DNA from 3 places in the Cobetia sp. SIMBA_158 genome. Region 1 is predicted to be linked to each of the others. Evidence: predicted binding sites of a transcription regulator. Region 1 holds the regulator's gene; each other region holds the start of a gene.
The links. The regulator sigma-54, encoded in region 1, starts transcription at its own class of promoters, with help from an activator protein. The targets are predictions, from matches to a motif close to TGGCACNNNNNTTGCTNT.

Region 2: a site for sigma-54 is predicted at 1,519-1,536, ahead of R2R70_RS09880 (P-II family nitrogen regulator). Genes of this name have one in related genera too.
Region 3: a site for sigma-54 is predicted at 1,124-1,141, ahead of R2R70_RS03075 (amino acid ABC transporter substrate-binding protein). Genes of this name have one in related genera too.

The regions. Positions count from the first base shown of each region.
Region 1 is NZ_JAWJYL010000001.1:59,071-61,343, forward strand. It holds gene hpf (ribosome hibernation-promoting factor, HPF/YfiA family) at 1-9, opposite strand, end outside; gene R2R70_RS00250 (RNA polymerase factor sigma-54) at 670-2,118, opposite strand.
Region 2 is NZ_JAWJYL010000005.1:117,678-119,950, reverse strand. It holds gene R2R70_RS09885 (ammonium transporter) at 1-1,063, opposite strand, end outside; gene R2R70_RS09880 (P-II family nitrogen regulator) at 1,095-1,433, opposite strand; gene R2R70_RS09875 (accessory factor UbiK family protein) at 1,871-2,245, shown strand.
Region 3 is NZ_JAWJYL010000001.1:668,169-670,441, forward strand. It holds gene R2R70_RS03070 (DUF3549 family protein) at 1-484, opposite strand, end outside; gene R2R70_RS03075 (amino acid ABC transporter substrate-binding protein) at 1,265-1,999, shown strand; gene R2R70_RS03080 (amino acid ABC transporter permease) at 2,147-2,273, shown strand, end outside.

The DNA.
Region 1 (2,273 bases):
CACTTGCATGGACACGCTCCTTTATCCAGCGGGTTGCCATTCAATTGTAACCCTTTTTGACTACGAGCAAACCCTGATCGGACGCTCTGCAACAGGCTTGACGGCCACCGTCTGGCGATGTTTTCGCACCCTTGCCAGTGGCGTCAGAAGTCGTGAGCGTCTGTACCGACAATGCCCAAGCTTTGCGCAAAGATCAACGCTGCGCTGCATCGTGGCTCAGTGCTTGTCTTCAACTCAGTGAGGGGTGTCGGAGTGGACTTCAAGGGCACGTCTGATGGGTGGTGCGTGAAAGACGCGCAAGAAGGCGGGTTTTCGTCGCCAATCCCTGCATGTACGTCGCCTTTCAGGCGCTTCGATTGCGTGGAGCAAGCGGCGTTCCGGGAGGTTCTCCGGGTGTCATCCAGGTGCAATGCGCGCAAAAGTGACTTTAAAAACATGCGATTGACGGTGAATGACGCTGCCGGAACGGCGGTTTTTTACCGTCATCCTGCGCGCCGTCATGGCCCATGACGGGCAATTGATGAGCGGTTGACGGCATGACAGAGCGTACGACAGGCGTACCGCTACCCGCGAAGTCAGAGGCTGATGAGCGGAAAATCCAGCGCTTGAGGTTGGCGGCGGCTGCCATTGTGGAGGTGAAAGCAGGGCATGGCAGCCGCAGGTGACGCGTCAGGCCAGACGCTTGCGCTCGCTGGAGGAGGGGATGCCCATCGCTTCGCGATACTTGGCCACGGTACGGCGTGCGACCTCGATGCCATCGCTGGCGAGCAGGTCGACCAGCCGCGAGTCGGAGAGAGGCTTGCGGGCCGGCTCTTCCGCGATCAGCTTGCGGATGCGGGCACGAATGGCGGTGCTTGAGTGGGCGTCGCCACTGCCGCTGCCACCGACCTGGCTCGAGAAGAAGAACTTGAGCTCGAAGACGCCGCGTGGGGTGTGGATGTACTTCTGGGTCGTGACCCGCGAGATGGTCGATTCGTGCATCTCGACCACTTCGGCGATGTTGGCCAGAATCAGCGGCTTCATGCCTTCCTCGCCTTGCTCGAGGAAATCGATCTGGCGTGCCATGATCTCGCGGCCGACCTTGAGCAGGGTGTCATTGCGTGATGACAGGCTCTTCATCAGCCAGCGCGCTTCCTGCAGGTTGTCCTTGAGGAAGGTGTTGTCGGCGGACTTGTCGGCACGCTTGATCAGTGCGGCGTATTCCGGCTGGATGCGCAGCTTGGGCAGCGCTTCCGGGTTGAGCTCGACCTGCCAGCCATGGCGGGTATGGCGCACCAGCAGATCTGGGATCACGTAATCGCTGGCGGGCTCGCCCCAAGCGGATGCCGGACGCGGATCGAGCGCACGCACCAGACGAATGACGTGATCCAGCTCGTCATCGTCAAGGCTCAGGCGGCGCTTGAGCAGCTTGCGATCATCGTTGCCCAGTGCCTCGAGGAATTGACGTACCAGGCGGCGCGCCTGCGCCAGCAGCGGCAGGTCATCCGGCAGCAGTGCCAGTTGCAGCAGCAGGCATTCGCGCAGATCACGGGCGAAGACGCCGGTCGGGTCGAACTGCTGCAGACGCAGCAATACCTGCTCGAGTTCGGAGGCCTTGAGGCCGGGCAGGCCCTGGCCGCGCAGGCCATCGACCAGCTCGTCGAGTGACAGGCTCAGATAGCCGGCACCGTCGACGGCATCGATCAGGCTCTCCGCCATCTGGCGTTCACGGCCATCGAGGTCGGTCATCGCCAGCTGCCAGCGCAGGTGGTCCTGCAGGCTCTCGACACTGGTATTGCGATCGAAGTCCGGCCCTTCTTCACTCCCGCTGCCACTGCCGGAGCTGGTCAGGCTACCGGCGTGGTCCTGGTAGAGGTCCGACCAGTCACTGTCGAGGGGGTATTCCTCGGGAATCTCGCTCGAGGAGTCGGCAGTGGAGATCTCGCTTGAATCCTGTGTCTCGACGACATCCAGCGACTCGTAGTCCTCGTCGAGCTCCAACATGGGGTTGGACTCGAGGGCTTGCTGAATCTCCTGACGCAGGTCGAGCGTCGACAGCTGCAGCAGCTGGATCGCTTGCTGGAGCTGCGGCGTCATGGTCAGCGAGGTGCCGAGGCGGAGTTGCAGGGTGGGTTTCATGGAGTCAGTCAATTCACGGCAAAGGAACGTGCTTACTACGCTATACCGTGACTTGGGGCACTGACAAGTGGTTGCCGTGAATATTAAAGCAACTTGCATGCCATGTTTCCACCAAGGTGGTATGGACGTCATGCATGCGTCTGATGTCAGACATG
Region 2 (2,273 bases), on a different contig from region 1:
AGGTGGCATCGTCATTGGTCAGCGGCACGGCCAGCAGACCCCAGAGACCGACCACACCGTGCACGGAGATGGCGCCGACCGGATCATCGATCTTCAGCTTGTCGAGACCGACGATGGAGAACACGACCAGCAGACCGCCGACGGCGCCGATCAGGGTGGCAGCACCGACGCTCGGCGCCAGCGGACCCGCAGTGATGGCGACCAGGCCAGCCAGCGCGCCGTTGAGGGCCATGGTCAGGTCAGCCTTGCGGAACCACAGACGGGCGAGGATCAGCGCGGCGATGACACCACCACAGGCGGCGGCATTGGTGTTGACGAAGACCTGAGCGACCGCGTTGGCCTCATCGATGTTGGACAGCACTAGCTCGGAGCCGCCGTTGAAGCCCAACCATCCCAGCCACAGGATGAAGGTACCCAGCGTGGCCAGCGGCAGGTTGGCGCCCGGGATGGCATTGATCTCGCCATTCTTGCCGTACTTGCCCTTGCGAGCGCCCAGCAGCAGCACGCCTGCCAGAGCGGCGGAAGCGCCGGACATGTGCACGATGCCGGAGCCGGCGAAGTCGCTGAAGCCCGCTGCGCTCAGGAAGCCGCCACCCCAGGTCCAGTAACCCTGCACCGGATAGATGACGCCGGTCATGACCACGGCGAAGGCCAGGAAGGCCCACAGCTTCATGCGCTCGGCGACCGCACCGGAGACGATGGACATGGCGGTAGCCACGAACACCACCTGGAAGAAGAAGTCGGAACGTGCGCTGTAGTAGATGTCGCCACCGGAAGCGAGCGCTTCCTCAGCGGTATTCTCGGCACCGATCAGGAAGCCCAGGCTCGGCAGGAAGCCGCCTTCGGCGCTCGAGTACATGATGTGGTAACCGACGACCATGTACATGGTGCAGGCGATGGCGAACAGCGCCACGTTCTTGGTCAGGATCTCGGTGGTGTTCTTGGCGCGGACCAGACCGGCCTCGAGCATGGCAAAGCCGGCTGCCATCCATAGCACTAGGGCGCCACAGACCAGGAAGTAGAAGGTATCAAGTGCGTACTTGACCTCGATGATCTCGTTCATGCGGGGTTCTCCTTGTTATTGTGCGCGGGGCTCAGACAGCGTCGGCGCCGCGTTCACCGGTGCGGATACGGATGACATCGTCCAGCGGAGTGACGAACAGCTTGCCGTCGCCGATCTTGCCGCTGTTGGCCGCCTGGGTGATGGCGTCCAGTACCGATTCCACACTGCTGTCATCGACAGCCACTTCAATCTTGACCTTGGGAAGGAAGTCGACGACGTACTCGGCACCGCGATACAGCTCGGTGTGCCCCTTCTGACGTCCGAAGCCCTTCACTTCGGTGACGGTAATCCCCTGCACGCCGTTGTCGGCCAGTGCTTCTCGCACGTCGTCCAACTTGAAGGGTTTGATGATGGCGGTGATCAGTTTCATGTGCTGCCCCCGTTCGCTACCGGAATGATCATTCTTGTTAAGCATGGCCAGTCAGATGAGCTGGCGGCCTGTTCCTGACAAGTGCATCGCACGAGATGTGCCATGCGGCTGAAAATCCTTGTAACTCATCTGGTTATCGCAGGATGACTGACAGTCTTTCGGCCTGTGCAAAGATGGCTGAATCCGAAGGTCACCTGGCATGCACCGTAATGGTGCTGTTTCTGCGCCTTTGGGTGTGGGGGCAAGTGCTAATGTGGTGCAGGTGTGTGCCTGCCGATGAGGATTGTCTGGTGCAGGACGATGCGGGGCATGCACCCGACTCCAGGGTTGCGTATCCTTGCAGCAGGACACGACGGCCCCATGTACAGGGGTGTCATCATTTTCTGACCGGCAGTCCGCACGACGCGGCCGCCGGCCCGCAACGGCTGAGGTGCAGCATGTTCAAGAATGACGTCATCGGGCGTATGGCCCAGCAGATCGGTGAGCGCCTGCAGGATGCCTCGCATGGCCCGGAAGAGCTGCAGAAGTCCGTGCAAGGGGTGATGCGCGGTGCCTTCGACCGCATGGAGCTGGTCTCGCGTGAAGACTTCGACATCATGATGGATGTGCTGACGCGTACGCGCAGCCGCGTCGAGTCGCTGGAAAAGCAGGTCATCGCCCTCGAGGCACTGCTGGAAAAGCAGGGGCTGGTGGCGGGCAATGCACCGGCTGCCGAGCCCACCACGCCAGTGGATGACGAGGGGGAAGCCGCGGTAGCGAAGCGTGAAGCCGCCAGTCACGCCGCGGAGATCGAGCGCCAGCGCGACGCCTGATTCCGTCAGGTGACGGCTGAACCAAAAC
Region 3 (2,273 bases), 610 kb from region 1:
GATACTGCTCGGCGAGCTCGTAGTACTGGCTGGCAGGGCGGTCGCAATCGAGGCTGGCGCGGGCGTGCAGCATGGCGCGCAGGCTGTCGTCCGGCGTGAAGGCCAGCGGGTTGTCCTGCATCAGGTTGTCGATCTTGCCTGCCTCGGCCTGCTGGAGATCAGGCCGGCCGACGGTCAGCGCCGTCTGACCCAGCGTCGTGATCAGACGTTCGAGGAAGGCATCGCGTTGCGCGGGGGACAGACGGCCTTCCTCATCCAGCGGCAGGGCCAGAAACCACACCAGCGGATCGTCGAGCCCAGCCGGACGGAACACGCATGACAGGCGCGCCTGACCCTTGAAGGGCTGCTCCCACGGCTGCTGTTCGGTCTCGAAGGCTTCCAGTTGCTCAAGCCTGAGCGGCGCCAGGGTGCGACCCAGGTGATAAAGGTGCAGCTCGGCGCCGGTGCGTGTGAAGAAGTTGCTCAAGGAAGAGAGAGGAGTCATGAGGCTCACCACGGCTGTGTCTCCGCCACGCCTTGGCTGGGCGTGCGGAAGAACGAAAGAAAAGAGTCTTGTCGAGCATCATTGCCAGGCGTGGCATATGTCGTTGAGTGACAGTTGCCGGCGCGTGACATGTGCCTGAGCATGTCTGGAATGGCAGCGACTTTAGCGATTCACCGGCTGTCATGCCACCCGCTGGCGTGTGATGGCGGCCAGAGGAAAGAGGGCGACCTGTTCCTATTATGGCCGCTCTTTCGACCCGTGACGGCTTGACAGATGACGCGGCACCTCAAGTCCCGCTGAGCGTTTTGCAGGTTGATGATTTTTTGATCAATTTTCGTCATCCCACGGCTGGCGCGGCTTGCAGCGTGACCGAGACGGGTTATCCACAGCATCGTCCACGGATGGCGTGAATAACTGTCATCCACTTGTCGTCAGGCTGACATCTAACGCTGCAGGTAGCCCATACGGCGTCACTGGCCCGCCATGACAGGCATGCTAGAATCGCGCTCATTGACAGGAATGCTGTCTTATTCCTTCTGGTTATGACCTTAAGGGATGAAATGATTGGGAATGCGGGGCAGTCCCGTTATCCTATACAACCAAATCACATATAAAAGGCTGTGCTTATACCTGTTCTGTTGGCTCGACATCCGCGTTCAACCGAATGTCAGCGACCGTCCAGCGCCAATGGCCCAGTCTTGCGATCCACGAGGAATCCCGATGCGCCAATCACGTTCGCTCGCAGCTGTCTTCTCTTCTACCGCTCTCAAGGGCGCCGTGATGGCTGCCGCGCTGGGCGCGACCACCCTGGGCAGCCTGGCGGCACAGGCTGACACCCTCAAGGTCGGCATGTCGGGCGGCTACTTCCCGTTCACCTTCGTCAAGCAGGACAAGCTGCAGGGCTTTGAGGTGGATGTCCTCAACGCCGTCGGCGAGATCACCGGTGACGACATCGAATTCGTGACCATGAGCTTCTCCGGCCTGATCGGCTCGCTTGAAGCCGGCCGTATCGATACCGTGGCCAACCAGATCACCATCACCGATGCGCGTAAGGCCAAGTTCGCCTTCACCCAGCCCTACGTCTATGACGGGGCTCAGGTGGTCAAGCGTCGCGGCAATGACGAGATCACCGGCGTCGAGTCCCTTAAGGGCCACAGCGTGGCGGTCAATCTGGGCTCCAACTACGAAGCGCTGATGAAAGAGCTGCCCTACGCCGACCAGATCGACATCAAGACCTATGAGTCCAACATCGAGCAGGACACCGCTCTGGGCCGAGTCGATGCCTTCGTGATGGACCGCGTCAGCGCAAGCCAGGTGATCCAGAAGACGCCGCTGCCGCTGGAACTGGCTGGCAAGCCGTTCTCGCGTCTCGAGAACGCACTGCCGTTCCGCAAGGACGCCGAAGGCGAGGCCAAGCGTGACGAGGTGGATGCCGCGCTGACCGAGCTCAAGGAAAATGGCCGCCTGGCCGAGATTTCCAACAAGTGGTTCGGCAACGACATCACCACGCCTTGAACATTGCCCGCTGCGCCCTGATACAAGGGCGCATGCCAGGATGTCATGTGCAAACGGGGTGACGGCTTGACCGTCGCCCCGTTGTCGTCATGTCGACGGGTGTCTTTCCAGACCCTCAGCCAAGCCCCCAGCCTGTCCGGATAACGAATGGATACTCTCGATATCGATTACATGCTCGGCCTATTTCCGATCATGCTCAAATACCTGCCACTGACACTCGAGATGGCCTGTATCGGCATGCTAGCCGCGCTGGTGCTCTCATCGCTGTTGGCGG